DNA from 4 places in the Ruegeria sp. HKCCD6119 genome. Region 4 is predicted to be linked to each of the others. Evidence: riboswitches for the same ligand, from Rfam matches in the RefSeq annotation. Region 4 holds a riboswitch; each other region holds the start of a gene.
What was found. Region 4 has a riboswitch for cobalamin ahead of GS611_RS12670 (DUF1636 domain-containing protein). Riboswitches for the same ligand answer to the same signal wherever they lie in the genome.

Region 1 (7,955 bases), on a different contig from region 4:
GTTGCAATTGGTTGCGGGTGATGATTTTTGAGAGCTTGGAAAGCTCGCACTCTTATGGTCCACTGACACCATGGACTATGATCTTGGCTTACAGCGAACTGCTTGTGTTTGGCCCAGCTGTGAACGACGGTCGAAGCCACGGGCTTGATCGAGGTGCCGGACACGCTTTGTGCCATCCAACACGACCTCGGCGGAACAAATCTCGAATTCGGCCAGCATGGTATCAAGCGGGATGCGATGGAAGAGGTCCACGCCTCGCACATGTCGAAACCCAGAGCAGACGGGCAGCTGGTTCTGCGTGAAGATGGCAAAGTTCTGAAAGGGCCGGACGTCCGGCAACCCAATCCGGCCCGGATTCTGCAACGGGCAGAAAAAACGCGCCGAAAGCCGCAGCGGGTGTCAGCCACGCTGCGGCTTTGATCGGGATGCGAAGCGCCTAAACCTCGACTTCGACCTTGCCGATCGGGTTCGAGCAGCAGGCCAGAATGTACCCCGCGTCGATGTCGTCTTCCGAGATCCCTCCGTTGTGGACCATGTGGACCTCGCCAGCGGTTTTCTTGACCTTGCAGGTACCGCACACGCCGAAGGTACAGCCTGACGGAATGTTCAGGCCAACCGAGCGGGCGGCGGCAAGCACCGTGTCGGTCTCGGCAACCTTGGCCGTCACGCCCGAGGTCGCGAACAGGATTTCGGCGCTGCTGTCGTCGTCCAGAACAACGTCATCCAACTCGGGCTGATCCGCCTCGGTTTCCACCGGCGCGCCGAAGCTTTCCTGATAATAGTTGTCCATATCAAAACCAAGACCGGCCAGCGCGTCGCGCACCGCTTGCATGAAGGGCTCGGGACCGCAGCAATAGACTTCGCGCTCAAGGTAATCCGGCGCCATCAGGCCCAGCATCAATTGGTTGAACTGCCCCTGATATCCCGTCCATGGGCGGTAGCGGTCCGGCTCTTCCACCACGAACTTCAGGTCCAAACCATCCGTGCGGCTGGCCATCTGTTCCAAGCGCTGGCGGAAGATGATCTCGGATGGCCGCTTGGCGCAGTTGATGAAGACAACGTCCAGATCGCGGCCTTCGTCCCACATGCAGGTGGTCATTGACATCATCGGTGTGATGCCTGAGCCAGCCGAGATAAACAGGAACTTGCGCGCATCGCTCAGTGCGTTGGTGAACAGGCCCGCAGGCCCAATGGCCTTGAGCCGCATGCCGGGTTGAAGATTGTCCAGCATCCAGCGCGTGCCGATACTGTCGGGTTGCGCTTTGGCGGTGATGGTGATCGACCGCGGCCGCGATGGCGACGATGAGATCGTGTAGGTGCGATACACGACTCCCCCGGGCTGGCCGGGCGCCGGAATCTCGAGCGTCAGGAACTGACCGGGGTGATAGGCGAACTGCGCCCCAGAGGGGGCCCGGAACGAAAAGCTGGCGGTGTTCGGCATCTCGGGCACGACCGAAACACATTCCAGCATCTCTCCATCCTGCCAAACGGCTGATGAAAGCGTGTCCAGATCTTTCATCAGACTTACTCCGCCGCCATGTAGTCAGGGGTCAGGCGGGCCGACACTGTGCTGCAATACCAATCCACGAATTGCAGTACGCCGGATTCCTGAATGGCTGAATACGGGCCGGGCACATAGGCCGGGCTGTTGATGCCCTGCTGGTTGTCCTCGACCACCTGACGGTCTTCGTCATTCGTGGCGACCCAGACTTCGGTCAGGCGTTTCACGTCGTAGTCAACGCCTTCAACCGCATCCTTGTTGACCAGCCATCTGGTCGTGACCTCGGTCTCTGTCGGGCTGATCGGCGTAACACGGAAAACAATCGAGTGATCGGCAAGAAAGTGGTTCCACGTGGTCGGATAGTGGAACTTCAAAAGCGATCCCGCATCCGCAAAGGGCGACCGGCCCAACCAGCGGCGCACGGCGGATTTCCCGTCCATCGTATAGCTCTCGGCGCCTTCTTTCAGCGGCATCCGCGCCAGACGGAATTGGCCGTCCTCGTGCAGATAGAACTGCGATGGCATACCCGCTGACTGGCACCTGTCGAAATGGGCTTGCATATAGGCTGGGGTTTCACCGCCTTCGATCCCCGTCACGCCCGGATCATCAGGGAAGGTCCGGCACAGCGCAGGGTGGTTGCCGCCGCAGTGATAGCACTCGCGATTGTTTTCCCAGACCAGTTTCCAGTTGCCGTTCTCGATGATTGAGCTTTCGAATGCGACCTTGGCATTCGCAAGATCATGCGGCTCAAGATACGGGCGCGCGATATTGGCAAACGTGTCAAAATCCGGGGCGACATCCGCCAGACAGATATAGACCAACCCGGCAAGCTCGCGGCAATGAACCGTCTTCAAACCATGCTGTCTGGGATCAAACTCCGGCCCCATGTCGCGGGCCCACAGCAAAGAGCCGTCAAGCTCGTAGGTCCATTGGTGATACGGGCAAACCAGCTTCGGCGCGTTGCCTTTTGCTGCCTTGCATATGATCGAGCCGCGATGGCGGCAGGTGTTGTGAAACGCCCGGATCTGGTTGTCGGCGCCGCGCACGATGATCACGCGATAGGCACCCACGTTGTACGTTACATAGTCGCCGGCTTTCAGCAGTTCACAGGCCGGAATGGCAAAGAGCCATTCGCGATAGTGGATGGTTTCCAGGTCGGTCTGAAAGATCTCGGGGTCGGTGTAAAAGGCCCGTTCCAGAGCATAGCCCGGGATTCGACGCGCCAACAGGTTTTGGACATTGTTCACTTCTGGCTCTCCTGCCGCGCCCCGCGGCATTGCTTGGGCAGATGACAGGGAGGAACCGTCCGGAGGCGCGCGAGGACCACGTCCGAAACCCGTGCCCCCACCGCCACCCGCGGTTTGACATATCTGCAAGGCTGGTTTCCGGACTTGAAAGGGGCTTGCACCCGGTTGCGACACCTTCCCGGGATCCTCGTCCCAGTGGTTGATTGTCGAACCTGACCTTCCTTACCGTTGCGGGGGCAGCGCCGGAATTCCACCGGCTTCCCAATTCTCCGCGGTCTGAGAATCAAACAGCGGCACCTCACGATGGCAGCCTACTTTCTACCTGCTTGGGCGCTGAAATGCTTGCGACATTTCCGGTTTCAAAACAGACATGGAAATTTTCCGGCTGAGTGGACGGCGCCGGGATCACGGTCCTTGGCACAGGGGCATGGCAAGCCCGCCAGCACGGCGTTCTGCAGGGGCCAGTGGGCTTTGCGATGGATGCGGCCACGTCTGACATCCGCGCCGTCAAATTGTCCCCCAGCCGTGACAGCGAAAGCCCGGCTGCTCTGCTCAGAAACGAAACGCTGCACGTCGCCTGAGCATGGCTGGAAAAGAGAGAGTCAGGCCAAGTGAAGGAGGTTTGCAGCAAACCCTTTTGGGTGAAGTTGATCCGTTTGGGATAGTGCTGGCTTGCCATGAGGCAGGTGAAGAAGGCGAATATCCGTCATGCGAGAGTTGTCAGTCCATCCTGTCAACGGACGGTAGAAAACCTCATTTTGTCCATAAAAAATTGTCTTTTTCGGGAAAAACCATTACGTTTTCCGAAAATGGTGGAAAACACCGGAGGCAGTAAGAGAGCAGATGCCAAAACCGAAAACAGGTGTTTTGCGGACAACAGTTCCTTCGCGCCTCATGGGAAAACGGGATGGTCTGTTTTTCCTCTGGGGGCAGATAGAACGCGCGCGCTTGAAGGTCGAGGGCGGCGAACGCGCCGAGGGCGCAGCCTCGGACGGGCCAAGGGCAAACACGGCCGGTGAGGTCAAGGGATCAACGACAGCATTGGTGGACGAGTTTATTTTCTACTGACTTTTGTGATGAAACCGGGCCTGACGGCCCTATTTCTTCTCGAAGAACAGGATGACTTCACCCAGACGGACGCCATAGCGTGAGACATACGCGCGGTTCAGCAGACGGTCGTCATCCAGCAGCCACATCCAGTCGTCGAATTTGACACGCATGGTCCCGTCCTTGATCGGCAGGTCGATCTTGTATTTCCAGTTGAACGTATCCCCGCGTTCAATCCCGCTGGCGGTGCCCAGCACGCCAGGCGCCGTACCGGTCCACGTATCCTCTCCGGTTTTGGTCAATGTCCAGATGCGTTGTTCCGTCGCGCCATCGTCGTAGACGAAGTCTTCGACCAGGGTCAGGGTTTCGCCGTCCCATGTTCCGTCGATATCAACCGTGAATCTGCGGGGGATATTTCCCAGAACATCCTGAAACTGACCGTAGGCCACTGTTTTACCCTCAAAAAACTCTTCCAGGTTCAACTGCCGGTCCGACAGAAACGTTTTTGGTACCTTCGGTTTGCTGGAGCAGGCCGCCAGAAGTGTAAGGCTTGCGATGGCAATGCAGGCGATGAAAGAGCGAAAGGTGATCATTGCAACGGCTTCCCTTCCAAAGTCGCGTCATACCCGTTTGACCCACTTGGATGCATCGGTTTCGATCTGGGGCTTGGACGCATTGTGGCGATCAGTTCCGCGACCTTGACGCCAAACTTGCGCATCTCGGACCGATTCATGATGACGCCGGTTTCTGTCAGGTACATCCAATCGGTGACATCCAGTGTGTGTCCACCAGCGTCATCTGGCAGAATGATACGATAGGTCAGTTTCACCGTGGACCCCGAGATAATGCCCCGACCTTCGCCCACGATATCATCCGCCATTGCCGTGAATGTGTTGCCAGTTCCCAGCGTCAGGTACCATTTGCGGGTCATCTGTTTTCCGTTGGAATAGGTGAAGTACTCGGTCAGCGTGCCCGAGTTGCCTTGCCATTCGCCGGACATGCGCGCGACAAAGCTGTTCGACATTTTGCCGTTGGGGCCATAGATCAGGCCCTCGGACAAGATCTCTCCGTTCAGGTGCTTTTTCAGGGAAAAATCTGGCCCGGTGCCACTGTAATCGGACGGCGATTGCGCGCGAAAGCTCAGCAGCCTTGCACGGATGAAGACAGCGGTCAGAAGGACCAGAAGGATGATGGTGAAAGCGTTCATTTGCTTGTGACCTCGGTGGGCAGGGTCAACACCATCCCGAACGCTCCGACTTTCAGGATGCAGGGCAGCACCGCATAGGCAAGATTGAGTGTATCCAGCGCCTGTGCTGAATTGGTTTGACCGGGGGTGAAACCGCTGCGTTCCAGCAGCGGCAGAGTGAAAAAGGCAGCCAGGGCGAGGCCCAGTTTGCCAGCGAAGGACCAGATGCCAAACGCGGCTGATGCGTTCAGCCCGGCCCGGGTAAGCACGATCGAGAACATCGCAGGCAACACGACCATATCCGCGCCCAACGCCGCGCCCGAGGCGAGACAGATCATTGCAAAACCCGCAAGGTTTCCTGAACTCAGTGTGGCAGCGCCGATAAAGCCGGCGATCGAGAGCGGCATGGCGATAATCAGAGTCTGTTTCGGGCCAATTTTGTTACTGAGCTTTGCCCAGAGCGGAACGCTCGCGCCTGCGCTCAGGAAGAACAGGATCAACAAAGGACCCGCCTTGCCCGGCAGTTGCAGCCGGTCTTCCACAAAAAACAGAAACAGGGTGGAGGTTATGGCAACCGGGAGGCTGTTGACCAAAGCCAGCGCAAGAAGGCGCAAGCCACCGGCCTGACCCAGACCCGCAAAGGACAGGCCTGATCCGGTGATCGGTCTGCGTCGCCAGATCGGGATCGTCAGTATCAGGGTCACAACGGACAGAAGCCCCAGGAACGCGCCGAATGCGGGGTAGCCTTGGGAGTGTGCCCCGAAAGCAACCAACAGGGCCGGAGCGCTGGCTGCGATGACCACTCCGGTCAACTGCCCGCCTTCACGATAGGCGGCCAGTGTCATCAGCTCTTTCGGATCGGTTCGCTTCGCCAGAGTTGCGCTGCGACCATACAGAAGGATGGTTCCCAGGCTGTATGCCGAGAACAGCAAGATCAGGATCGCGACCAGTTCCGGCACGCTGGCACCCTGCGGCAGATTGAAAAGCAGGGGAAACCCGATCGCCAGCCCCAAAGCCGCCATCGCGGCAAATGCAAGCTGGCCGCCGGGCCATCGGTCGATTGCCCAACCGATCAGCGGATCCTGCACCAGATCCACCAAACGGATCACCAGCAGCACCGTACCAATGACCCCAAGGCCAATACCCAGGTTCACGGCTGCAAAGCGCGGCAAGTGGATATAAAGCGGGATACCCGCCGCAGCGAGCATCAGCGCATAGAGACTGACCCGGGGATAGAGCATCACCGCCCCTGTAGCCTGCGCGTGAAGGACGCGGACCTCGTGTTGTCTCCCAAGAATACAGACATGAAACTGCGCTTGATGCCCGGATGCGCCATGGTGCACGTCTTTTGCCCGTTCAACCAGAAACTGACCTTGTCGGGACCATCAGAAACCGCCAGATAGCTGTCCCCTTTTGCCACGGCTTTGAAACACCGGTTCAGTTGGTCGCGAACCGGTGCTGAACGGCCGATGCGGTCCATCTCGTCAAGCGTCGAATTGACCAACGCTTTCTTCTTGATGTTCTTGCGATAAGTCAGTTGCAGGGCGATATCTTCGCTCCAACTGAACGGCGCACCTTTGGGCGTATAGAGTTTGGCGTCATAGATCGGCAAACCCAGATACCGGAACGTCGCGGTTCCGCGCAGTTGGGCACCGTTCAGTTCTTCCGTGACCGGCGATGCGATCAGCCCATTGGGGATCAGCAAGGAAAGTGCAAGAAACGCTGTGCGCCATATCGCCTTATTCTGCGGCAACAGATAGGGCCGGGTCTTTCCCAAGAATGCCATTATCAGCTCCGATGGTTTGCGGGGCACCATTTATTCGAGCAACGACATGCATCGCGCTGGCTATCCCGTCTTCGTGAAATCCGTGCCGGTTGTAAGCACCGGCAAACCAGGTTCGGTTCTGTCCCTGCATCTCGCGGATTTGCCCTTGCGCCTTCAGCGCGGCCTTGTCGAAGACCGGATGGGCAAATTCGACTTTGTCATAGATCTTTTCCGCGGGAATTTCTGATGAAGCGTTCAGCGTTACAAACAGCGGGTCACTGTCCGGAATGTTCTGAAGCCGGTTCATCCAGTAGGTTACCCCCACGTCTCCGGCTTGCGATCGATAGGTCCAGCTTGACCAACAGGCGCGCCGCTTTGGCATCTGACCTGGGTCACAATGCAATATGGCCATATTGGGCTGGTAGCGGATTGCGCCCAATGCAGCGGCTTCCGCGGGGGTCGCGCCATCACCCAAAATGGCAAGCGACTGGTCCGAATGGGTGGCCAGGATGATTTCATCGAACTGATCCACGGCGCCCTGGCTGTGGATGGTGATGCCCATCTCGTCACGGGATATATTCTGAACGGGGCTGGCCAGACGTATTTCTGCCCCCCGCGCACGAAGGGCTGCGTCGATCCGGCGGACATACTCTATGCTGCCGCCTTTGACCGTGTACCATTGATGCTGGTTTGCGCGACCACTTGCCAGCAAAGCGTGATTGCGGAAAAACTGTACCAAAGAGCGTGCGGGGAACTGATCCACGAACTCGACCGGCGTGGACCAGATGGCACCGCACATCGGCATCAGATAATTGTGCCGGAACCAGTGACCCAGCCGCAGCTGGTCCACCAATTCGCCAATCGTGGTGTCATCGTCCTTGGCGGCTCCGGGGGCTTCTTTGCCAAACCGCAGAATATCAGCGATCATCTTATAGTAAGCCGGACGCGCCAGATTGCGCTTTTGAGCGGTCAGTGTGCGCAGATTGTTCAGCCCGTATTCAATGCGGCCATTGTCGATTGTCGCGCCAAAGCTCATCTCGCTTTCGATCACGGGCACGCCGAGCTCATCAAACAGCCGGGTCAGGTAGGGATATGTCGCATAGTTGAAGACGATAAAGCCCGTATCGACCGGTTGATCCCCGTTCTTTCCGGCCATCACCGTGCGGGCATGGCCACCAAGCCGAGGCTCGGCCTCATAGACTGTCACGT
Region 2 (7,955 bases), on a different contig from region 4:
TTCAGGCATTCGCGGGCGGTCACGGCGACTTGCTGCATGGCATCAGACAGGGGCGTCAGCAGCAGGGCGCGTTTTCGGATCAGGTGCAGAACCGCGCGGCGGGCCGAGCGCGGGCCCAGGCCGGGCAGTTTGGCCATCAGGTCGATCAGGTTGTCGATGTCGCTGTTCGAACTCATGGCCAATCCTGCATTGCGCCGGAGGGAGCCTCCGGCGGGAGTATTTGGGAAAAGATGAAGCTCAGAACGGCAGCTTGATGTCTTTGGGCAGGCCCATGCTTTCGGTCAGCTTGGTCATTTCAGCCTGCGAACGTTCGGTTGCCTTGGTCTGCGCATCCTTGATGGCGGCCAGGATCAGGTCTTCGACCACTTCCTTGTCATCGCCGTTGAAGATGGAAGGGTCGATATCCAGACCTTTGAGTTCACCCTTGGCCGTCGCCGTTGCCTTGACCAGGCCTGCACCGGATTCGCCGACAACCATCATGTTGTTCAGCTCTTCCTGCATTTCGGTCATCTTGGTTTGCAGGTCCTGCGCGGATTTCATCATCTTGGCCATGTCGCCCAGACCGCCAAGCCCGCCGAGTCCTTTCAGCATAGTATTCTCCTGTGTCTCCGTTTGCGCTCTAGATACGGGCAGCAGCGACATGGCACAAGGGTTCTCCCGCCGGTCGGAGGCTCATCCGTTCCGGTCGGCACGTTGATCAGCGCAGGCGTCAGCAGGAACGTGCTAACCATCTGCGACACCATATTTGCCAGCAGGCCCGACAAGCGCAGATCGTCCTTGGCGCGCATATGGTCTGCTGCCGAGACTGATTGCACGGAACACAGGAAATCTGGGCGGGGTTCGAATGGCTACGCAGCATTCGGATCAGAATGGTCACGGGCCGCCTTCCGCTGGCCGGTGTCGCAACAAACGATCTGAGACATGCGGGCGGATGTGTTCGATCGAAACCTCGGTCAGCTTCGTTTGAAACGGGGGGTGACGGGCGGCGGGGTCAGTCTTCCTCGAACGGGTCCCACTCGTCTTCCACCTCGGGAAGCGCTTCGGTCTCGACCTTGGCGGCGCGTTGCTCCGGCGTTTCGATCCTAGTGATTTTCGCCTTTGGGAATTGCGCCAATACCGCCTGCACCAACGGGTGTTGTTCGGCTTCGGATTTCAGTGCGAGCTCGGCCGCATCCCTGACTTCTGCAATCGTGGGGGCTTCTCCGTCCGAGACGATCGAGACAGCCCACCGATTTCCTGTCCAGCGTTGCAAGGCAGTGCCCAGTCGTGGCGCCAGATCCGCCGGTGCCTGGGTGGCGGGTGTGAATTCGATTCGTCCGGGTTGATAGGAGACGAGGCGCACGCCGTTTTCCACCTCGACCAGCAACTTTACGTCGCGATTGGTCCGGATCAGTTCCACCACGTGGTCGAAGGTCGGGTAATGGGCAAGGGCCGTCTGGGCATCCTGCGCCAGGGCTGCAACAGGTGCGCCACCGGAACCGCGAGGGGACGGCGCGTAGGCAGGTGGATGGGTCGCGCCAGCCGGCGCCGGACCGGCGCCCGGTCGGGATATCGAAACGCCGCCATTGGGCCCGCCCGGCGGCGGTGGCGGGGTATCTTGCAACCGTTTGATCAGCTCTTCGGGGCTGGGCAAATCCGCCACATGGGTCAGGCGAATAACGGCCATTTCAGCGGCCATCATGGCGTTGGGCGCAGCCGAGACTTCCTCGAGCGCCTTCAGCAGCATTTGCCACATCCGGGTCAGAACCCGCATCGGCAGAGCCTCGGCCATGTGTTGGCCCCGGGTCCGTTCGTCCGGAGAAACCGTCGGATCCTGCGCCGCGTCAGGCGTGATCTTCACGACGGACACCCAATGCGTGATCTCGGCCAGATCGCGCAGCACCGCCAGCGGGTCTGCGCCTTCGGCGTATTGGCCGCTCAACTCGGTAAGTGCTCCGGCGGCATCGCCGCGCAGGATCATATCCATAAGGTCCAGAACCCGGCCACGGTCTGCCAGTCCAAGCATTGCACGGACCTGATCGGCGGTCGTCTCGCCAGCCCCATGCGAAATCGCCTGATCCAGCAACGAGGTCGCATCCCGGGCCGATCCTTCCGCTGCTCGGGTGATCAGCGCCAGCGCGTCTTCGGCGATCTGGGCGTTTTCCGCTTCGGCGATCTTGCGCAGCAGGCCAATCATGTCTTCGGGTTCGATCCGGCGCAGGTCGAAACGCTGGCAGCGGGACAGCACAGTGACAGGGACTTTGCGGATTTCAGTGGTTGCGAAGATGAACTTCACATGCGCGGGCGGTTCTTCCAACGTCTTGAGCAGCGCGTTGAACGCACTGGTCGAGAGCATATGAACCTCGTCGATGATATAAATCTTGTAACGCGCGCTGGCGGCGCGATAGCGGACACTGTCAATGATCTCGCGGATGTCGTTGACGCCCGTACGGCTGGCGGCGTCCATCTCCATCACGTCTACATGGCGGCCTTCCATGATGGCGACACAATGTTCACACTGACCGCAGGGTTCGGTCGTGGGGCCACCGGTTCCGTCGGGTCCGATGCAGTTCATGCCCTTGGCGATGATCCTTGCTGTCGTGGTTTTGCCGGTGCCGCGAATGCCGGTCATGATGAAGGCCTGCGCGATCCGGTCGGCCGCGAACGCGTTTTTCAGGGTGCGCACCATGGCATCCTGACCCACCAGATCGGCAAAGGTTTCCGGGCGATATTTGCGGGCGAGAACCTGATAGGCGGGGCTGGAGCTGTCTGTCATGTCTTCTCGTTGGGATTCGGTGCTTGGGCACAGCGTAGTGGCCACCGTTGCCCGCGTCCACAGCGTGGCGCGATGATTTTTGATTTAGAAACGAGTCGCTTTCGCACTAAACTGCATCAGCGGATTTAATGGCTCATTTTTGTATAGAGTTCTTTGGGGAGGACAGGATTCATGTCGCAGTTGGTGATCTACGCCCTGCAAGTCGGTGGCGGAACGCTGGCGCTGACCTCGATGCCCGGACGCGGCGGAGATTACTCCAGCGATCTGGATATGATCGCAGCCTGGCAGCCGGGGCTTGTTGTTTCGATGACGACGGATGTCGAAATGCTTCAGGACGGGGCGCAGGAATTTGGAAGCGATATTCAAAGCCGCGCCAGCCGATGGGTTCACCTGCCGATCGAAGATTTCGGAGCGCCGACAAAAGCGATTGATGACGCGTGGCCGTCCGTCAGCGCCGCGGCCCGGCACGCGCTGTCCGGCGGAGGTCGCGTATTGGTACACTGCCGCGGGGGCTGTGGCAGGTCAGGTATGATTGTCCTGCGGCTGATGGTCGAATGCGGCGAAGGCGCGGACACGGCGCTGCAACGATTGCGGGCGGTGCGCCCTTGCGCCGTCGAAACGGATGCGCAACTGGCCTGGGCCTCTCGGCGTGCCCAGGCACAGGTCAGTCTGGACTCAGATTGAAATCTGCGCGGGCGCGCAAGCAGGTTTTCGAGGCCGGATCGTGGAAACTTCGATCATCGCGCAGGGTGGGGTTTTCACGACGCCGGATGGCATCGCGCTGAACGTGTTTCCGAAGATCAGGTCGGCATAGCCGTTCAGCGGCTCAATCGCGGTTTCGGGCTGCGTCCCGCAAAAGACACGAATGCGGTCTGATTGCGCGCGGAAAATTGCATGACATCCTTCGCTGCAATGTGACAGCTCGCTGCTGCCCTCAATCTCGAAATCGTCACTTGTGGCCGAGGTCGCCTGGGCCATGGCTTCGGATATCGAGCGCGCCAGCCGCGCCAAAGCGGGACAGGTTTTGCCCGTCCGCTGACATACTGTTGCACTGAATTCATGTGTCTTTGTCTTCCAGATCATCCTGCGCCCTCCGCGCTTGGTGGACAGGATATTTGGGACAGGTGGGACAGCGTGATGCCGTCAGGACCTGCCCGGACACCCCGCCCGAGTTTCGGTTTCGTTTCCGATGGCAGGTCTCCTGACTTGCGGGTCATCGCTTTGCCGACCTTCCCAGCCTTTGGGCCAGTGGTGTTTCGGCATCGCTTACCGCTTACAGTTGCGGGGGCAGTCGCGGATTTGGTTGTTGCCTGCATGACCAGACAATACCGCACCGTGTTCCCTTTTCATCCCGACCCCTTGTGGAGGCCGGAAACCATCACACAACCGCTAGCGTTTGAGCACGCATCGAGTCAAGCCGATCTTTTGACCGGACGCTTGGTCATGCTGGATACGGTGTTGGTTCATGCATAGTGTCGAGGGCGTTGAGGTTCGGAAACCGGATTTACCAAGCGCAAAGCCAGAGATCATGTTGGACACAGAGCAAACGGTAATGACCGAAGAATTTCGCTTTCCGTCCGGGCAGAAAACACTGTCTGCCCGGTTGTACAGCCCGCTGTCTTCGCCCGAAATCGTCGTCGTGCTGAACAGTGCAACGGGTGTGCCGCGCGATTATTACCGTCATTTCGCACGATGGCTTGCTGCCGAGCGGGGTATGGCCTGCCTGACCTATGACTATCGCGATTACGGGCATTCCTTGACCGGCCGCCTGAAAGATTCGCGTGCGACCATGGCGGATTGGGCCTTGATCGACATGCCCGCGGCACGGGCAGAAATGCGCAGACGGTTTCCCGATTCGCAGCATTGGACCATCGGCCATTCGATCGGCGCGATGTTGGGGCCTGTGCAGCCGGATATCGATCTGATTGATCGCATGATCTGTGTGTGTTCGGGGCTGGTAACCCTAAGCGACCATCCATGGCCCTATCGTGGTTTGGCAGGATTGTTCTGGTATGGTCATGCCCCGCTTTTGGCCCGAGCCCTTGGCTACCTTCCCGGAAAGGCGATCGGGTTCGGCTCGGATCTGCCGGCATCGGTCTATTGGCAGTGGCGCAAATGGTGTACGGCGCCTTTGAACTATGTGCCTGAAATCGGGCATGAGTTACCTGCCGCGCAGTGGAAGGATTCTGGAACGCCCGTGGATTTGTACACCTTCAAGGACGACCAGATGGTGCCGCCGGAAGCGGTTTGGCGGCTTGCGGATCTTTACGGCCCCGATGCCAACCGCCACCTGCTGAGCCCTGCCGATTTCGGGTTGCCCGAGGTTGGTCATATCGGAGCATTTGCCCGGCGCAATGCAGCGGTTTGGCCGCGACTGATCGCTTGATCAGACGCGGCGCAGGACGGGCCGGGCACCGTCCAACGATCACCGGTTGCGAAGTTTCTTTTCCTTCATGACGCCACGGACCATCTTGCCGAACGCTTTGTCCCGCGCCCGGGACTGCGCGACGGTTTCAGAATTGCGCTGATCTTCGCGCCGAAGCTTGCGCCACCGGTCCAATCGAGCCGGATCAAGCGTGCCGTGGCTTATTGCCTTTTGCACGGCACATCCGGGCTCGGAGCTGTGCTGGCAATCCGAAAAACGGCAGTCCCGGCTCAACTCGGCAAGGTCCGAGAAAACGTCGTCGATCCCGTCCCGAGCGTCCAGCAGGCGCAACGCGCGCATTCCGGGTGTATCGATCAACCAGCCACCGTTGCGCATCCGGTGCAATGCGCGTGCGGTCGTCGTGTGCCGGCCCCGCGCGTCATCCTCGCGAATGTCCGAGGTGGCGAGATCCTGATCGGTCATGGTATTGGCAAGTGTCGTCTTGCCAACGCCCGACGATCCAACCAGCGCTCCGGTCTGGCTTTTGGGGCACCAGGACAGAACCTTTTCAACCTCTGCCGGGTCCAGCGCGTTGATCGCCAGAACCGTCAGGAACGGATCCAGAGATTGCACCTGCCCCGAGAAACTGTCGGGGTCCGCCGATTTGTCGGCCTTCGTCAGAACAACGACCGGGTAACACCCGGCCTGATGCGCGAGCGCCAGATATCGTTCCAGCCGGGGCAGTTTGAAATCGGCATTGCACGAGCTGACGATGAACAGCACATCGACATTGGCTGCGATCAGTTGCGTCGCGGCGCCTGTACCCGCGGCGCGTCGGTGCAGCAGGCTGCGCCGGTCGAGCAAATGGCGCACGCGTTTGTCGTCATCGGCGAGAACCCAATCGCCAACAGCATAGCTGCCGGTCGTTTGATCGGGGGTCAGTAACGGGACTTCGCCGTCAGGGTTAAGCCCTATCAGGCGGTCCCGATGAACGGAAGTGATGCGAAAAGGCGTGCAGGAAGGATAAGCCGCGTGTTGCGCGGCAAAGTGAGAGGACCATCCCAGGTCCGAAAGTGCAAGAAACATTGGTTTGCCTGTCGTCAGAAACAGCACTCCCGACGGATGGCGATCGCTCATCCCCGGGTCATGTATTCAGGCAGTCAGTCGATACCGTGAGGTCAGAACCGTGCTGCCCGAAGGATCTTTGCTACAATCATAAAGCCCTCCTGCGGCCAAGGTTCGTAAAGTGAGAGGTTGGACATCGACCCAAGCGGGGCTCGTTGTGGCTGCTTCCTTCCGGACCTGACCAGGTTGGCGAGGCGCTCGCCCGCGCCAACCTCTCGACTTTGGATATAGGGAAGGCTTCGGCAAAAGACAACCCGTCAGAGCGTCAGCCGAATGCGTGCAAAACCGTTTTCGTCAGGTTCCAGTATCCTGGGGGCAAACCTGTTCAATTCGTCGATATGCTTCAACGCACCGGGACCGGTCCGAAGAATGGTCGTCACCCCCGATTTCGGCATCAGAGAGAACGGGTAAGGTTGCCGGGCCAATGGGTCGGGTGGCAGGCGGTGCGTCATGTAGTCCCGCAAAATGTCCCGGATATCCAGCGGGGGCAGATCGATGGCCGGGGCCGACGACACATGCGGGAAATGTCCGCCCCCGCTTGCGCGATAATTATCGAGCGCGACGACAAATGCCTGATCGGGTTGCACGGCCTGGCCTGCGCAAGTCAGATGATGCACCCGCCTGTGGCCGGGATGGATCATTTGCCCCCCGACATCGTAACGCGCCGGTTGCGACGGGTCGATCTGATAGGACAGGCCAAAGATGACATCGAAATTGTACCCCGCCCGATCCCGGTTGAATAGCTCTGCCTCGGCGTCGGGGAATTGTTGGTTGAATGCGCTGGCTGACATCTCCAACCACTCCAGCAGCTGCGCGCCCGTGATCTGAACCGCGCGCAATTCGTTTGGAAAGACATGCAGGTCCGCCACGTGACGCAGACAGATTTCACCAGGCGGCACGTCCGTATAGTGCCTGGGGCCAGAGCGTCCGCCGCATTTGGCCGGCGACGCGGCTGACAACAGCGGCAGCTCTGCAAGCGTGGTGCCGTGTAAAAAAGGGCGCAACGCGGCTGCCTGTGCGGCGGACACAAGCGTCAATCCACGATCCGGCGCACAGAAACTGAAATAGCTGTGCAATGTGTCCGAGACGCGCGCAACGGGCGCGGCCATGTCCAGACGGGTCTGCTGATGTGCGGGTTCAACCAGATGCGCGATTTCCAAATCTTCGCCAATCGCGGTGCCGCCCACCGAAACCGGGCGCAATTCGGCGTGGCTGTCGACAACACGCAGCCCCGACTGGGGCTCTAGGGTGACGGCCAGATCGATTACTCCAAGATATGCGCCTGCCGAACCGGGCATGACAACCGGCGTTCCATGCACCAGCCCTTTCACGTAATCCACATTCGGGGTTTGCGCGCCGGTGCGTGCGGGAAGGGTCAGGTGCGTGTGCCCGGCGACGACAGCGTCGATGCCCTCGATCGCGGCCAGGGGAATAACGGCATTTTCAATGTCGGTCGCTGCGTCCGGGTGTCCAAGCCCGGAATGGGCGAGCGCCACGATCAGATCGCACCCCTTTTCGCGCAAGATACGCGTCAGGGACCGTGCCGCGACAACGATGTCGTCCGCCTCTACGGTTTCGTTCAGATTGTGTTCTTCCCAACGTGTTGTCTGCGGTGGCAGAACCGAAAACACGCCGACGCGAATGGGCACATCCTTGTTTCCCACCCTAACGACACGGTCAAGGATTGCAAAACGCTGCCAAGATTGGTGT
Region 3 (7,955 bases), on a different contig from region 4:
GAGTCGTCGCTTTCCACACCAACAACCAACTGCGCCATACGCGCGGCAACCGCAGTGGAATACCCCGTCGCCGGACCGATATCGAGAATCATCTCGTCGTTCGAAATGTTGAGCGCATCCAGCATTTTAGCAAGCGTTCTCGGTTCGAGCATACAGCGCCCGTTGCCCAGATCGATCACACTGTCGGCATAGGCGGCCTCACGCTGTGCGTCAGGCACGAAGTTTTCGCGCGGGACGTTCAACATCGCCTCAATGATCGGGAACTTTGTAACATCCGAAGGCCGGATTTGCGTATCAACCATAGTGCGGCGCCGGGCAGCGAAATCTGTCATAGGATCTCTCGAGTCATTCCCAAAGTTACCCGGCTTTTGCCACATCCTGAAACGCCCAGCAACGGCCCTGTTGACGCAACCCCCTTGCACCTGTGCGTTTGCGGTTGCGGGCTTCGGCAAATTTCAATCTGGTCGTCAAAAATGCGCGCAATCCTCTGGACGCCCCTTGGGAAAGCTGCTAAAACCCCACGCACACCACGGCAAGTATTTGATTTTACTTGAAAAGGCGAGTTGGCGGAGTGGTGACGCAGCGGATTGCAAATCCGTGTACACCGGTTCGATTCCGGTACTCGCCTCCAATACCCCCAACGACTTGCGATACTTTTTCCCTCCTCGAGGTTCAATATCCAACCAACTATTGGATTTTTCGTGTTGCGATCTTCTTCTGTTCCATCCGACAGCGAGCATTCTGGGCATATGCCGCCAGCTTGCGTTCAGGCAACACCCCGCCGTACTTCCTTGGCATCTTCACCTCGAAATGATCAGAATTGGTGACCTGAATTATTTGTCCGGCCCGTTTAGGTGTAAACCATTCTTGTGCGCAGTTTGCGATCAGGGACGGCCAAGCCGGCCTTTTGCGCGGTTCAGGCGGCGGCAGAATGGTACTGCAAACAAAGCTGTCGGATTGTCTGTTGTTCGTGGCTAAAATTGACCCGCCATTACCTGTGCTGCTTCGACCTGGTTGGAACGGCATCGCGCCGGTACGAAACGTGCTGGTTTCTTCATGCAATTTGGTCAATCCTTCTTTCTGACGTGTTCGTCAAACGGGGTTCCCGAAAGCATTGCTCCCACAGCAACCATTGAGCAACATTATGTCTCAACATCGCCGAAAAACGAAACTTCATGACAAGTCGGGAGAGATGAACTAGGACTCTAACAAAGAAAAAGTTCTGGACGTATTGTGGAACATATTGCCTTCACCTTCGAGATGGGGGTCGTTTGCACCCTTCTGGCTTTCACCGTTTTTCTGTTCGTTTCCGAGATCATAAGGATCGACCTTTCCGCCATATTGGTTCTGGTTCTCATAGGCTTGCTCAGCTACGCGCCCGGGCTGGAAAATCTGGCGGATGTCACCCTTCTGTTCGACGGCTTCGCATCCAATGCCGTCATCTCGATCATTGCGGTCATGATCGTCGGGGCCGGTCTGGACAAGACGGGGATCATGAACAAGGTGGCTGCCGTCATACTCAAATACGGCGGCAAATCCGAAGGCAGGGTTGTACCAATCATTTCCGGCACCGTTGGCGTCATATCCTCGTTCATGCAGAATGTCGGCGCCGCTGCTCTGTTTCTGCCGGTTGTCAGCCGAATTTCCACACGGTCAGGCATACCGCTGTCGCGCCTGCTCATGCCAATGGGATTCTGCGCCATTTTGGGCGGCACAATGACAATGGTGGGGTCGTCTCCTCTTATCCTGCTGAACGATCTGATCCTGACGGCAAATGACAGTCTGCCGGCCTCTCAAAAAATGGAGCCCTTCGGCCTGTTCTCGGTCACGCCGATCGGTGCGGTTCTGATCCTGACGGGAATTGGTTACTTTCTGCTGTTGGGACGCTGGGTTTTGCCCGAGGCTGAAGGACCTGACAATACGGGTACCGGACAAGGGACACAGGAATACCTGCAAAGGGTCTATGGCCTCAAAGCTGATGTGTTCGAAGTCGTGGTGCCCGAGGACAGCCCCCTGGTCGGCGAGATTCTGGCCGACATCAACCACGAAAACCACCTGTACATCATTTCAACCTTCTATCGCGGCAAAACCTCGATGGTTCAGGTTTTGACAGCGGAAATTGCAGCGCCGTGTCGGCTGGCCATCGTCGGCCGCCGTTGGGAGGTCGAGAAGTTCGCCGAGAAATACGGGCTGACCGTTCTTCCGGACTTGGACATTTTCGTCGAAGAGTTCGCCCCAACCAATGCAGGCGTGGCCGAGGTGGTCATCACGCCTGACAGCAAGCTGATCGGCAAATGCCCCCGCGAGCTTTTGTTTCGCAAGACCTACGGGATGTCGCTGCTGGCCATTCACCGCGGCGAAGAGACGCTGAGCCATGTCGAGACCGAGGATCACGAATCCACTCAGATCGGGCTCGAAAAGTTTCAGGCGGGCGACATGCTTGTGGCCCATACCAGATGGGACAACCTGATGCGGATCAAACGAGATCCGGATTTCGTCGTTGTGACGACAGACTTTCCTCAGGACGAGCTGAGGCCGCAAAAAGTCGGCTGGGCCCTGGCATTCTTCGCCATTTCGCTGTCGTTGATCCTGTTCACGGACGTCCGGCTTTCACTCTGTCTTCTTACCGGCGCGGTGGGCATGATGCTGACCCGTGTGCTCAGCGTGGACGAGGCGTACCGCGCGGTCGGATGGAACACCGTATTCCTGCTCGCCTGCCTCATACCTTTGGGACAAGCCGTGCAGAACACAGGCACGGCCGCGTGGATCGCCCAGCAGATCATGATAATTCTGGACGGCTGGCCGCTCTGGTCGTTGCAAACCGGCATCGCCATTCTGGCGACGGCCTTTTCTTTGGTCATGTCCAACGTGGGGGCCACGGTCCTGCTGGTGCCTCTGGCAGTATCGATTGCGGTGGCGGCGGGTGGAAACCCGGCCGTCTTTGCCCTGACGGTCGCCATATCGACCTCGAACAGCTTCATCATCCCAACCCATCAGGTAAACGCGTTGATCATGGGTCCGGCCGGATACAAGGTGATGGATTTCGTCCGCTCCGGCGGAATAATGACGGCGCTGTTTCTGGTCGTCTCGCTGCTCATGATCAACGTCATCTATTAGCGCAAGAGGATCCGGGGTGTTCGGTGGTCTTTCCCATCATCTTGACACGTTCAGTCAAGGCACCCGTTCACCATAGTCTACGCCCCTTGCTAACATACTGTTCGTCGCCCGGCCCATCTCGGGCTGGAGCCCGGCACGCCATGCCGCCCATCGACGCCCACAGGTCGCTTTCCATGCCTCTGCATCATTGTTGCGCGCGACTCGCTTGACAAGCAGGCCAGCGGTGCCGCATGTCCCTTTCGTTGGTGTCGGTGACAGCCGATGAAAAGGGAATGCGTCAACGGTCTTGCCGCCAAACGCAGCCGCCCCCGCGACCGTGAACGGAGAGGATGCCCAATGCCACTGGCCCGAAAGCCGGGAAGGCGGGACATCCGACAGAGGCCCGCCTCTGGCATCCGCAAGCCGGGAGACCTGCCAACAACCGAAGTTGAAACCGGGCGGGGTGTTCCGGTGTCGGGTCCATGACCATTCGTGGCCCGCATGAAACCCCGTCCCCCGCGAAGAGGATTTGGGGGGATGAGAGACATGACCGATACCGCACCAGTCGAGTTGCTGGTCTGTACCACCTGCCGTCGCGGCCTGCCTGTGGAAGATGACACGCAACGCCCGGGCGCTTTGTTACACAAGGCTCTGGAACAGGCGGACCTGCCCGACGGTGTCACCCTGAAAGCCGTTGAATGCCTGTCAAACTGTGATCAAGGCTGTTCGATCGTGTTGCGCGGGCCGGGCCGCTGGACCTTCGTGTATGAAAACCTGAACGAAACAGATCATGTCGACGTCATCGTCGACGGCGCGACCAAGTATCTGGCCACCGAAGATGGTTTGGTGAAATGGCGCGAACGCCCCGAACATTTTCGCAAGAACTGTGCCTCGCGCATTCCCCCCATTGGAGCCTGACATGTCGAACCTCGAAAAACTCCCCGTCACAGTGATCACCGGCTTTCTGGGCTCGGGCAAGACCACTTTGGTGCGTCACCTGATGCAGAACCCACAGGGCAAGCGCCTTGCTGTCGTGGTCAACGAGTTCGGCGATGTAGGCGTCGATGGCGACATCCTGAAATCCTGCGCCATTCCTGATTGCCCGGCGGAAAACATCATGGAACTGGCCAATGGCTGCATCTGTTGCACCGTGGCAGATGATTTCATTCCCACCATCGAGGCCCTGATGGCGTTGGAGCCACGCCCGGATCACATCCTGATCGAAACCAGCGGTCTGGCCCTGCCGAAACCGCTGCTCAAGGCATTCGACTGGCCTGACATCCGCTCGAAGATCACCGTCGACGGCGTGATCGCCCTGGCCGATGCCGAGGCCGTGGCCGCAGGCCGCTTCGCGCCCAATGTCGAAGCAGTGGATGCGCAGCGCATGGCCGATGACTCGATCGACCACGAAACGCCCCTGTCCGAGGTGTTCGAGGATCAGATCTCCTGCGCTGACATCATCCTGCTGACCAAGCCCGACCTCGCCGGCCCAGAAGGCGTGGCCAAAGCGCGCGAGATCATCGCCGCCGAGGCGCCGCGCCCCCTGCCCGTCGTCGAAGTGGCCGAAGGTGCCGTGGACGTGCGCGTTGTGCTGGGTCTGGAAGCCGCCGCCGAGGATGACATGGACGCCCGACCCTCGCATCACGACGGCCATCACGATCACGAGCATGACGATTTCGAAAGCATCATCGTCGAGCTGCCCGAGCAGACCGATCCGGCCCAACTGGTCGCCAATATCGAACGCCTGGCCAATGAACTGAACATCCTGCGCGTCAAAGGGTATGCCGCCGTTCAGGGCAAACCCATGCGCCTGCTGGTCCAGGCAGTGGGTGCCCGCGTGCGTCACCAGTATGACCGCCCGTGGGAACCCGGTGAAGAACGCCGTTCGCGTCTGGTCGTCATCGCCGAGCATGACGATATCAAAGAGGCGGAAATCCGCGAAATCCTCGTGGGTGTGCGTGAGGCCGCCGAGTAAGCCATGCACGTCGTCTTTCGCGAAAGCCACGGGCTCGAGGAAACCGAGACCCCAACCGATCTGGGCCAGAGCCCGGCGGACCTGGTGGTGCTGTCCTTTTCGGACAGCGACCTAGGCGCTTTCGCGGCGGGCTGGCATCGTGGTGGCGGACCGGAAGGGCGAATGCCGACCCTGCGGCTGGCGAATTTGACGGCTCTGAAACACCCGCTGTCGGTCGATACCTATGTCGAACAGACGCTTCAAGGCGCCAAGGGCATTCTGATCCGTCTGATCGGCGGGATGCCCTACTGGGCTTATGGGTTGCAGCAGGTTCTGGCGCTGGCGCAGGCCAAGGGCATCGCACTGGCGGTGCTGCCCGCCGACGGGCGCGAGGACACGCGGCTGGATGACTATTCCACCCTGCCGGTCTCGACCCTGCGGCGTCTGGCGCATCTGTGCGATACCGGCGGCGAGGTCGCGGCACAGGCCGCGCTGGCGCAGATGGCTTTGGCGGCGGGGCTTTATGCCGGTCCGGTGATGGGCGCCAAGACCTTGCCCGAAAGTGGCGTGTGGTGTCCGGATCGCGGCGTAATCCCGGTGGAAACCGCATTCGAAGGCAAGACTAAACGAATCCTCGTCACCTTTTACCGCGCTTACCTGACCTCGGCAGACACCGCCCCGATCGCAGCCCTGATCCGCAGCCTGCGCGCCCGTGGATACGCGGCGGTGGGCCTGTTTGCCCCGTCTCTCAAGGCGCCTGTAGCCGCCGAATGGTTGCGGGAACAGGTTGTTGCGCTGAACCCATCTGCCATTGTCAACGCCACTTCGTTTTCGGGAAAAGGCGCGTCGGGAACGTCGCCTCTGGACGCTGCAGGCGTGCCGGTGTTTCAGGTCGCTCTCGCCACCTCGCGCCGCAAAGCCTGGGCCGAGGCGGAACGCGGTTTGTCCCCGGCCGATCTTGCCATGCATGTGGTACTGCCCGAGGTGGATGGACGGATCTCAGCAGGAGTTGCGTCTTTCAAGGAACCCGGAAAACGCGATCCGCATCTGGAATACGCGCGCTTTGCACACCGTCCCGAACCGGACCGGATCGAAGCGATCATCGACCGTGTATCGGGCTGGCTTGCACTGAACGACAAACCCAAGGCAGATCAGATTCCTGCGTTGGTCCTGTCCACCTATCCCGGCAAAGACTGGCAGATGGCCCATGCGGTTGGCCTCGACGCGCTGGCCTCGGCCCAGGCGATGCTGTCCGATCTTGACGAAGAAGGCTATGACATCGCGACTGGCGAGCCGATTGCCGACACTCTTCTGGACGCACGGATTTCGTGGTCGCTTGGGGATTATCAGGATGCGCTTGCGGAATTGCCCGAGACCCTGCGCGCTGATCTGCACACCGTTTGGGGCGCGCCCGAGGATGATCCGGCCTGTGCCGATGGGGCCTTCCATTTCACCGCGCTTCGGCGCGGCAAGGCGCTGGTCGCGCTGCAACCCGAACGCGGCACGCCCGAGCTGCGGGATGACGACTATCATGACCTCTTGCGCACCCCGCGCCACGGTTATGTCGCCTTCTATCTGTGGCTGCGCAAAGGGTTGGGTGCCGATGCGCTGATCCATATCGGCGCGCATGGAACGCTGGAATGGTTGCCCGGAAAATCGGTCGCCTTGTCTGCCGATTGTTGGCCCGAGGCGCTGATCGGCGATCTGCCTGTAATCTACCCGTTCATCGTGAACGACCCGGGCGAGGCCGCGCAAGCCAAGCGCCGGATCGGAGCCGTCACACTGGGCCACATCCCGCCCCCGATGAAGGAAAGTGGCACGCCGGATCGGATGGTGCGGCTTGAATCGCTGCTGGATGAGTTTTCGAACGCCGACGGGCTTGACCCCAAACGCCGCGACCGCTTGCAGGAAGATATCCGTGATGAGGCGCAGGCGATAGGGCTGGAAAGCGATCTCGGCCTCGATCAGGCAACCTGCACCGCCGAGGCCATCACCCGCATCGACCGCTTTGTCTGTGACATCAAGGAAAGCCAGTTTGGCGACGGGCTGCACATCTTTGGGCGCGTGCCCGAGGTGACGGGCAGTTTCGATCCGGCCCCTTCGGCCAACGCCGAACGCGACGCGCTGATCAAAGCGCTCGAAGGCAAGCGGATTGATGCCGGGCCTTCGGGGTCCCCCTATCGTGGCCGGTCAGATGTTCTGCCCACCGGGCGGAACCTTTACACCACCGATCCGCGGTCGGTTCCGACCCGTGCGGCCTATGCTCAGGGTGTGAAACTGGCCGAGGAACTGGTGCGGCGCCATCTTCAGGAAGAAGGCGATTACCCGAAGGGGCTGATCATCGATCTGTGGGGGTCAGCCACCATGCGCACGGCGGGCGAGGAATTCGCCATGGCCTTGCACCTGCTGGGCGTCAAACCCGTGTGGGACAAAGGGTCCGAGAGGGTTTCCGGCATCGAGGTTCTGCCGATCACCGACCTGAGCCGCCCGCGCCTAGACGTGACCCTGCGGGTCTCGGGCCTGTTCCGGGATGTTTTCCCGACGCTGTCCGCCTTGTTTGGCCAAGCGGTTCGCGCATTGGCCGCGCGCGATGAGGCAACGGACTGGAACCCCTATGCCGGGCAGGCGCCGGCAGCGCGGGTCTATGGACCTGCGCCCGGAAGTTACGGCGTCAATATGACCGAACTTTCCGAAGTGTATACCGACGAGGCCCGTGCGCAGGCCGGTGAAGCGTGGCTAGAGGCCAGCTCTTTTGCATTGGAAGGCGAACACATCTCGCAGGACAAGGACGGCATCACCCAACGCGTTGCAAATGCGGACAGCTTTGTCCACTTGCAGGACCTGACCGAAACCGATCTTCTTTTGGCCAACGATTATGCCACGCACGAGGCAGGCTTTGCCGCCG
Region 4 (7,955 bases):
GGACGGAACGATTCAGTTGACCAACGCGAACCTGGATCTTTCGGAAACCGAGCTGACGAAAGCAACAGGAGCAGAGCGCACTTTTGTCATAAATGATTTCACCGCTGCGGCGTGGTCAGTGGCCGAGGTGACCCGGTCGGATGTTGCGGTCTTGCAGGGTCAGGCGACGCCGCCCGCTGGCACACGGCTGGTTGTAGGGCCCGGAACCGGGCTTGGTGTTGGTGCTTTGCTTTTTTCCGAAGGCAGGTATCACACGGTCTCCGGCGAAGGCGGGCACGTCGGCCTGTACCCGCGCCATCGCGACGAAGTTGATATCTTTGAGGCGGCACGTCGCATCGCACCGGGCTGTTTCTTTGGCGACAGCCTGGCGCTTGAAGCAGAAATGTTCCTGAGCGGAACCGGCCTGCCGATCCTGTATCAGGCGGTTGAATTGGCAGCCGGTCAGGCGCGGACTCAGGCGCGCTCTGCAAAGGACATTCTGAACGATGCCCGCAACGGCACCGATCTGGTCGCCGAAAAAGCAGCGCAGATTTTTACCACCCATCTGGGTGCTTTGATGGGTGATCTGGCGGTCACCTTGATGCCAGAGGGAGGCGTTTTCCTCGTCGGCGGCGTTGCCGAGAAAAACCGCTGGCTATTCAGCGACAACTTCAAGGATGCGTTCAACGGCGGCGGCCGCTTCAGCGACTTGCGCCGCTCCCTGAACCTTTACGTGTCTGAACAGGCAGAGTTCGGGATCATCGGCGCAAACAACTTCTGCAAGAACGCGCTGAGACAGCAACCAGACTGACCGAATTCTCTGTACCAAGAAGGACCAAGACATGATCCTGTGCTGTGGTGAAGCGCTGATAGATATGATTTCAGAACCGACCGCGTCGGGCGCAATTGGTTTTGTACCACATACTGGTGGTGCAGTTCTGAACACTGCCGTCGCGATGGGACGTCTGGGTGTTCCGGTTGGGATGCTGACAGGTTTGTCATCGGACATGTTCGGCCAGCAACTGATCGATGCGCTGAAAGCGAGCCATGTGGACACGACACATGTCATCATCTCGGACCGCCCTACCACGCTTGCCTTTGTGCAGCTCTCGGATGGACACGCGTCTTACAGCTTTGTTGATGAAAACACCGCAGGCCGGATGTTGCTGCCCGAGGACATGCCCGATCAGCTTCCCGCTGTCTCTGCCCTGTATCTCGGCGGAATCAGCCTTGCGTGTGAACCTTGCGCAGATGCATATGCCGCCCTTCTGCACCGCCACGGTTCCGACCGTGCGGTGATGCTGGACCCGAATATTCGCCCGGATTTCATCAAGGATCAAACCCGGTTTCGGACGCGTTTGAACCGCATGATCTCGCGTGCGGATATCGTAAAGGTTTCAGACGAGGACCTGGATTGGATTATTCCGGGCGCTGAATCCGAAGCCGCGAAAGCGTCTGTGCTGTTGCAGGCGGGTCCTTCCATTGTCATCGTCACGCGTGGCAGCGACGGGGCGCACGGTTACCTGGCGGATGGTTCCGAAGTCTCGGTTCCCGTGAAGCCCGTTGAAGTGGTCGATACGATCGGCGCAGGTGACACGTTCAACGCCGGCGTTCTGACCGAGCTCAGCCGCGCAGGGCATCTGACCAAGTCAGGTCTGCGCGGATTGACGGTTGAAAGCCTGCAAGCAGCCATGGAACTGGGCGCTGACGTGGCGGCCGTGACCGTTTCCCGAGCCGGGGCAGAACCCCCCTGGGCGCACGAACTTTGATCTGTGGGACGGCATGATGAAACGATCCGAAATCAACCGTATCAGGACCCGGGCACAGGCGTTCATTCAGTCCTTCGGTGCCGTGTTGCCACCCTTTGCGGATTGGTCGCCCGAGAAAATGCGCAGCCCTCTGGCCGAAACGATCCGCAGCCGCGGGCTGGGATGGGACATTACCGATTACGCCCAGGGCCGTTTTGATGAACTTGGACTGTTTCTATTCACTTTGCGCAATGGTGAGGCGAAGGATCTGAAATCCGGGCGCGGGATGCTCTATGCGGAAAAACTGTTGATCTCGAGAGAAAATCAGCTTTCTCCGATGCACCGGCATATCATCAAGGCAGAAGACATCATCAACCGGGGCGGCGGCGATCTCGTTCTGGAAATCCATGCGTCGGATCCAAACGGTGGCGTCGACCGCGACAACCCGGTGACGGTCCCAAGCGATGCCTGCCCTGTAACCTTGCAACCCGAAGAGCACTTGCGGCTGAAGCCGGGGCAAAGCGTAACTCTGATGCCCGGCATCTGGCACGCTTTCTGGGCCGAGCGCGGTGATTGCCTTATTGGCGAGGTATCGACCGTGAATGACGACCGAACGGACAATGTGTTTGAAAAGCCAATCCCACGGTTTTCAAAGGTTGAGGAAGATACCGAACCGGATTTTCTTCTTGTATCAGACTATTGACACCGTTCGGTCCGGGCTGGCGCAGCAGGATCGCTGGCTCAACCGTTGCAATTCCGTCCACCACCCTTTCGCCTGCCGCTTGACAAGTCAGGCGTAGCCGGACTAGCTGAGCGGGATGGTTCCGTAAGAGATGAAAATGGGAACACGGTGCGGCGCTGGAATGTGCCAAGTCCGTGACTGCCCCCGCAACTGTAAGCGGTGAGCGACGCCACTTCACCACTGACCCAAAAGGGTTGGGAAGGTCGGCCAAGCAACGACCCGCAAGTCAGGAGACCTGCCATCACACTATGAACCAACCCGAGGCGGGGCGTCTCGGAAGGAGGCTTGATGGCGCGTTTGCGTAATATCCGGGTATGTGCCCTCTGTCTGCATCTGGCAAACGACGGAGAAGGCAATGACCTGCTATTCTGATCACTACGTTCTGATCTGTTCAACATGTCAGGGGACGATGTCTGCCGAAGCCGCACAAGACGCGCTGGATGCCCGGTTGCCTGACGGTTTTGAAACCCGAATGGTGGCCTGCATGGCAGGTTGTGAACGGGCCATGACCGTCGGATTTCAGGCCCCGGGCAAAGCGCAGTACCTGTTTGGCGATATCACGACATCCCGCGATCTGTCTGCCTTGGTCGAATTTGCGATCCAGTTCGGCGACAGCGACGACGGCTGGACCAGTGCCTCGGACCGCCCCCCTGCCCTTTTCGCAAAGACCTTATCGCGAATTCCCGCTTTACCTTTCGGGGGGTCATCATGAGTTTTCTGATTGCAGAGAATTTGGAATACTACGCGCTCAATGGCGACATCCTGTTGCAGGATGTGTCCTTTCGTCTGGAAGAAGGATCAATTCTGGCAATCGCCGGGCCGAACGGCGCCGGCAAAACCACTCTGCTGAAACTGCTGTGCGGGATTGAACGGATTGCGTTGGGCGATGTTTGGATAGAAGGACAAAGCCTTCGGACCCTGTCCGCCCGCCAACGTGCCCGCTCCATTGCTGTGGTCGGGCAGCAGGAAATGCCCGACGGGCGGATGCGCCTGCAAGACTACGTTGCGCTGGGGCAAATCCCGATTCAGGGCGAACATTCGGTGACTCAGCACAGGGCTGATCTTGAACGGGTGCTGACGACGACCGAGCTGTTGCATTTTGCCAACAAAACGATGGGTCAACTGTCCGGCGGAGAACGTCAGCGCGCGCACATCGCGCGCGCGCTGGCCCAGAACCCGTCCTTGCTGTTTCTGGACGAGCCAACCAACCATCTGGACCCCGATGCCAAGGGGCACATGCTGTCTCTGGTCGCTGATCTGGGGGTAACGGTCGTCATGATCGTCCATGATCTGGTCATGATCCCGGAATTCGCCACCCATGTGGCGTTGATGAAAGCCACGCGCCTGACGGGGTTCGGGCCTGTTGGCGAAGTTCTGACCCCAGACCGGGTAAGTGAGACATTCGGCGTGGATTATCTGTGCTTTCAGCACGAAGGCCGCATGATCCCCGCACTGGACATCCGAAAACGGAAACTGTCATAATAACAGGAGCTTACATATGATGCAGAAACTCTGGCCGGTGGTTGTCTTCGCTGGCTTGGCAGGTGGCGTGGCAGCGGAAGCCGTCACCGTGGACAATTGCGGCGAACCGCTGGTTTTTGACTCGGCGCCGGAACGTCTGGTCGTGCATGATATGAACATGGCGGATATGGCCTTTGCACTCGGCCTTCAGGACGAGATCGTGGGACTTACCGGGATTTCGGGCTGGTACAAAACCAGCCCTGACTTTGATGCTCAGCGCGGCGACATCCCAGAGCTTGCCCCCAAATACCCGACGATTGAAAACCTTGTGGCCGTCGAACCTGATCTGTTTTTTGCCGGTTGGTACTATGGCATGAAACCCGGCGGAGATGTCACGCCCGACACGCTGGAACCCTTTGGTATCAAGACCATGATCCTGACCGAAAGCTGCGTGCATCTGGACGAGGATCGCCCCGAAGCCAGCATGAACCTGTTGTTTGATGACGTTCTGCGCCTGGGCAAGGTCATGCAGGTCGAAGACAAGGCCGAGGCGCTGGTTGCCGGCTGGAAGGACAAGTTGTCCGCCATTCAAGCAAAAACAGCCGATCTGGAAAAGCCGCGGGTATTCCTGTTGGACGGACCGGCCGATGCTCCGTTTACCGCCGGCAAGTTCGCCATTCCCGATGCGATGATCGCAGCCGCTGGCGGTGAGAACGTAACTCATGATCTGGATACCAGCTGGGGCCGCACGTCGTGGGAAGCTGTGGCAGCGGCTAACCCGGAATTTCTGGTGCTGCTCGACTATCAGTCCGGCAACGGCGCAGAGGACACTTTCCAGTTCCTCAAGGATCACCCGGTGATGTCACAAACGGACGCGGTAAAGAACGAGCGCTGGATTGGCCTGCGTTACGAAGAGCTGACTCCCGGCCCGGCAAATATCGAGGCGATCGAGAAGATGGCACAGGCGATGCACCCGGAGACCAACTGATATGGTCCAATTGGGCCGTTTGATAGTGCTGGGGGCGGTTGTTCTGACCGCCCTTTTGCTGTTGTCGATCGTCTATGGGACCACCCCAATCCCCGTGCGCGAAGTCTTTTCGGCCATCGGCCTCGGAACCGGTATGGTGGAAGGAGACATGTCGCCCTTGCACCGGATCGTCTTCGACCTTCGCCTGCCCCGCGCCCTGTTTGCCGCCGTGATTGGTGCGGGTCTGGGCGTCGTTGGTGTCGTTCTGCAAACAACGACGCGAAACGATCTGGCAGATCCGTTTCTGTTCGGTCTGTCCTCGGGTGCTGCTGCCGGCGCCGTTCTGGTGATCACCGTCACAGGGGATGTTCTGGGAATCTGGACGTTGCCGCTGGCAGCATTTTGCGGTGGCCTGATCGCGTCCGGCATTGTTCTGGCGCTGGTTCAGGGCTTGCGTACGAGCGCACCCGAAAAACTGATCCTGGCTGGTCTGGCGGTGTCCTTTCTGTTTTCCGCAATCACCAACTACCTTATTTTCTCTGGCGACAATCGCGCGGCTCATTCGGTGATATTCTGGATGCTTGGCGGCCTGGGACTGGCAAGATGGGAAACATTCCCGCTTGTCCTGATCGGACTGGGCCTGATCCTGAGCTATTCACTTTATCGCAGTCGGTGGCTTGACGCGCTGCTGACCGGGGATTTCACAGCCTCGTCACTGGGTATTCCCGTTCAAGGTCTGCGGTTCAGCATGTTTTTCGTTGCCGCTTTGGCGACGGCCAGTTTCGTTTCAGTTGCCGGTGTCATCGGCTTTGTCGGGCTGATGGTGCCTCATATTGCACGCGGCATCGCCGGTACTCTGCACCGAAACCTGCTGATCGTCTCGGCGATCGTGGGCGCGATTCTGCTGACATTGTCCGATATCTTGTCACGCCTTCTTCTGGCCCCGCAGGAGTTGCCCGTCGGAATCGTCACAACGTCAATAGGATCACTTTTTGTCTTTTTGTATTTGTTCAAATCTGATCGCGGAAGCTAGTTTTCCAAGGTTGCGCAACACTTTCATTTCTCAGCATTGATGAGGTCAAGCAGTTCAGCATGCAGTTCAGGGGTTGCGGCGGAAACGACCGCGCCATCTGAATCGAGGGTCAACGCATGCCCCTGCCAATCGGTCATCACTCCGCCAGCAGCCGTGATCAGAGGTGAAAGCGCCAGATAGTCATAAGGTTGCAGATCGTAATCCACCACAGCATCGACATGGCCCGAAGCAAGCAAGGCATGGGGGTAACAATCATAGGCAAATCGGCGCGTCTGCCCTGCATTCATCAACCGGTTGAACAGGTCAGGATGGTCGCAAAAAATCTTGTCGCCTTCATTCACATACAAAACCGAATGATCCAGACGCGTGGTGTGCGACACCTCTATCGGCCGCCCGTTCAGGCTGGCCCCGTTACCAACCACACCCAAATAGGTCTCATGCAAGGCCGGCATTCCGACCAGCCCCAACCGAGGGCGCCCATCCACAAGGTGCGCCAAAAGGAACCCGAACAAAGGATGGCCGGACAGAAACGAACGGGTTCCGTCAATCGGGTCAATCACCCACATATGACGCCCGTCGCCTGCTTCTTGCCCGTGCTCTTCGCCAAAGATGCCGTGTCCGGGAAAATGCTGTTTCAGGTAGGTACGTACTTCTGCCTCAACTGCCTTGTCGGCCTGCGTCACCGGGCTTTCATCCTGTTTGAATTCAATGCCCAAAGACCCCCGAAAAAAATGCATCGCGGATTCCGAGGCAATATCAGCAATCTTCATCGCATGCTCAGTCAACGCATCTGGGGTTACCATTTCCGGTCCTTTCGGCTGAAGTCATCCAATCTCCGACGGATGAAAGGTTGTTTACCCTGAAAGCTGAATGAGAAGTCTTGCAGTTCAGTTTTCAGATGGGCATGAGGTGTGACAATACTGAAACTTTATCAATGGCTTATGGATCGAAACCCGTCAGATTCGACGAACTTTCGCACATTCGGGGCGGATTTGCCCTGTTTGCATGCTTTCCCCGTGTGTTCCGATCGCTGTGCGTGTGTCTGTTGATCAGCTCTTGCACCCTCGGGTCAGGTCTTCACCCGGCTCATCTGCGGGTCGTAAAGCGGTTGCAGCGTCACTTCGCAAGGAACCCTCTGAGTGGCGACATCCAATTCATATGTCCCTGATGTGACGTATTGTGCGTCGACACCGTTGGCGTTTCGGATGTAACCGTAGCCGATCGACTTTCCGACGGTGTAACCATAGCCGCCCGAAGTCAGCCATCCGACCCTTTCGCCATTCCGATAGATCGTTTCACGCCCCAGAAGAACAACCTCGGGGTCAACCGTGAAACATGCCAGCATCTTCTTTACGCCGCCGGTTTTTTGCGCCTCAGATGCGGCGCGCCCTTTGAAATCAGTATTTTTCCGGAGTTTCACGGCCCAGCCCAAGCCGCTTTCGAACGGCGTATGATCCGGCCCGATATCCGAGCCCCAGGCGCGATAGCCTTTTTCAAGACGCAGCGATTCAATCGCCCTGTAGCCCGCATTGATCAAACCATGCGGGCGCCCTGCCTCCGTCAAGGCGTCATACACGGTCTGTGCATATTCCACCGGCAGGTGCAGTTCCCAGCCCAGCTCACCCACATAAGTCACGCGCAGCGCCTTGACCGGGCACCCCGCGATCCCGATGGTGCGGATCGTGCCAAACTTGAATCCGCTGTTCGAGACGTCATCGCGCGTCACCGCCGCCAGAATCTCACGCGATTTTGGCCCCATCAATGACAGAACCGCATTCGATGAGGTGATATCGAACAGCTGGCAATTCATGCCCTCGGGAATGCTGCGGTTGATCCAGTCGAGGTCATGCGTGGCATAGCCGGTGCCGGTGACAATATAGAACTCATCATGGGCTACGCGCCCAACAGTCAGGTCACACTCGATCCCGCCCTTGTCGTTCAGCATTTGGGTATAGACAAGCGCACCAACCGGCTTGTCCACATCATTGGCACAGATCCAGTTCATCGCCGCCAAAGCATCCGGGC

Region 1: it holds a riboswitch for cobalamin, as region 4 does, so the genes downstream of both, GS611_RS16635 (aromatic ring-hydroxylating dioxygenase subunit alpha) here and GS611_RS12670 (DUF1636 domain-containing protein) in region 4, are expected to answer to the same signal.
Region 2: it holds a riboswitch for cobalamin, as region 4 does, so the genes downstream of both, GS611_RS19800 (hypothetical protein) here and GS611_RS12670 (DUF1636 domain-containing protein) in region 4, are expected to answer to the same signal.
Region 3: it holds a riboswitch for cobalamin, as region 4 does, so the genes downstream of both, GS611_RS06910 (DUF1636 domain-containing protein) here and GS611_RS12670 (DUF1636 domain-containing protein) in region 4, are expected to answer to the same signal.

Annotation. Positions count from the first base shown of each region.
Region 1 covers NZ_WVQV01000008.1:149,683-157,637, reverse strand. The annotation lists gene GS611_RS16645 (hypothetical protein) at 145-420, shown strand; gene GS611_RS16640 (hybrid-cluster NAD(P)-dependent oxidoreductase) at 437-1,519, opposite strand; gene GS611_RS16635 (aromatic ring-hydroxylating dioxygenase subunit alpha) at 1,525-2,778, opposite strand; cobalamin riboswitch at 2,860-3,064, opposite strand; partial or broken gene GS611_RS16630 (IS5/IS1182 family transposase) at 3,138-3,290, shown strand; gene GS611_RS16625 (hypothetical protein) at 3,592-3,816, shown strand; gene GS611_RS16620 (DUF3833 family protein) at 3,846-4,388, opposite strand; gene GS611_RS16615 (DUF3833 domain-containing protein) at 4,385-5,002, opposite strand; gene GS611_RS16610 (MFS transporter) at 4,999-6,222, opposite strand; gene GS611_RS16605 (hypothetical protein) at 6,222-6,767, opposite strand; gene GS611_RS16600 (NAD(P)/FAD-dependent oxidoreductase) at 6,721-7,955, opposite strand, start outside.
Region 2 covers NZ_WVQV01000015.1:45,278-53,232, reverse strand. The annotation lists gene recR (recombination mediator RecR) at 1-176, opposite strand, end outside; gene GS611_RS19815 (YbaB/EbfC family nucleoid-associated protein) at 238-591, opposite strand; gene GS611_RS19810 (DNA polymerase III subunit gamma/tau) at 992-2,788, opposite strand; gene GS611_RS19805 (dual specificity protein phosphatase family protein) at 2,927-3,439, shown strand; gene GS611_RS19800 (hypothetical protein) at 3,431-3,838, opposite strand; cobalamin riboswitch at 3,929-4,150, opposite strand; gene GS611_RS19795 (hypothetical protein) at 4,308-5,141, shown strand; gene rsgA (ribosome small subunit-dependent GTPase A) at 5,181-6,257, opposite strand; RNA gene ffs (signal recognition particle sRNA small type) at 6,365-6,463, opposite strand; gene GS611_RS19780 (bifunctional 2',3'-cyclic-nucleotide 2'-phosphodiesterase/3'-nucleotidase) at 6,503-7,955, opposite strand, start outside.
Region 3 covers NZ_WVQV01000001.1:1,380,663-1,388,617, forward strand. The annotation lists gene GS611_RS06890 (protein-L-isoaspartate O-methyltransferase) at 1-332, opposite strand, end outside; tRNA gene GS611_RS06895 (tRNA-Cys) at 558-631, shown strand; gene GS611_RS06900 (hypothetical protein) at 688-1,071, opposite strand; gene GS611_RS06905 (SLC13 family permease) at 1,261-3,117, shown strand; cobalamin riboswitch at 3,344-3,551, shown strand; gene GS611_RS06910 (DUF1636 domain-containing protein) at 3,643-4,014, shown strand; gene cobW (cobalamin biosynthesis protein CobW) at 4,016-5,071, shown strand; gene cobN (cobaltochelatase subunit CobN) at 5,075-7,955, shown strand, end outside.
Region 4 covers NZ_WVQV01000004.1:234,975-242,929, forward strand. The annotation lists gene GS611_RS21170 (ROK family protein) at 1-790, shown strand, start outside; gene GS611_RS12660 (carbohydrate kinase) at 822-1,748, shown strand; gene GS611_RS12665 (D-lyxose/D-mannose family sugar isomerase) at 1,765-2,430, shown strand; cobalamin riboswitch at 2,530-2,727, shown strand; gene GS611_RS12670 (DUF1636 domain-containing protein) at 2,825-3,181, shown strand; gene GS611_RS12675 (ABC transporter ATP-binding protein) at 3,178-3,951, shown strand; gene GS611_RS12680 (ABC transporter substrate-binding protein) at 3,968-4,918, shown strand; gene GS611_RS12685 (iron ABC transporter permease) at 4,920-5,930, shown strand; gene GS611_RS12690 (inositol monophosphatase family protein) at 5,954-6,733, opposite strand; gene GS611_RS12695 (FAD-dependent oxidoreductase) at 7,000-7,955, opposite strand, start outside.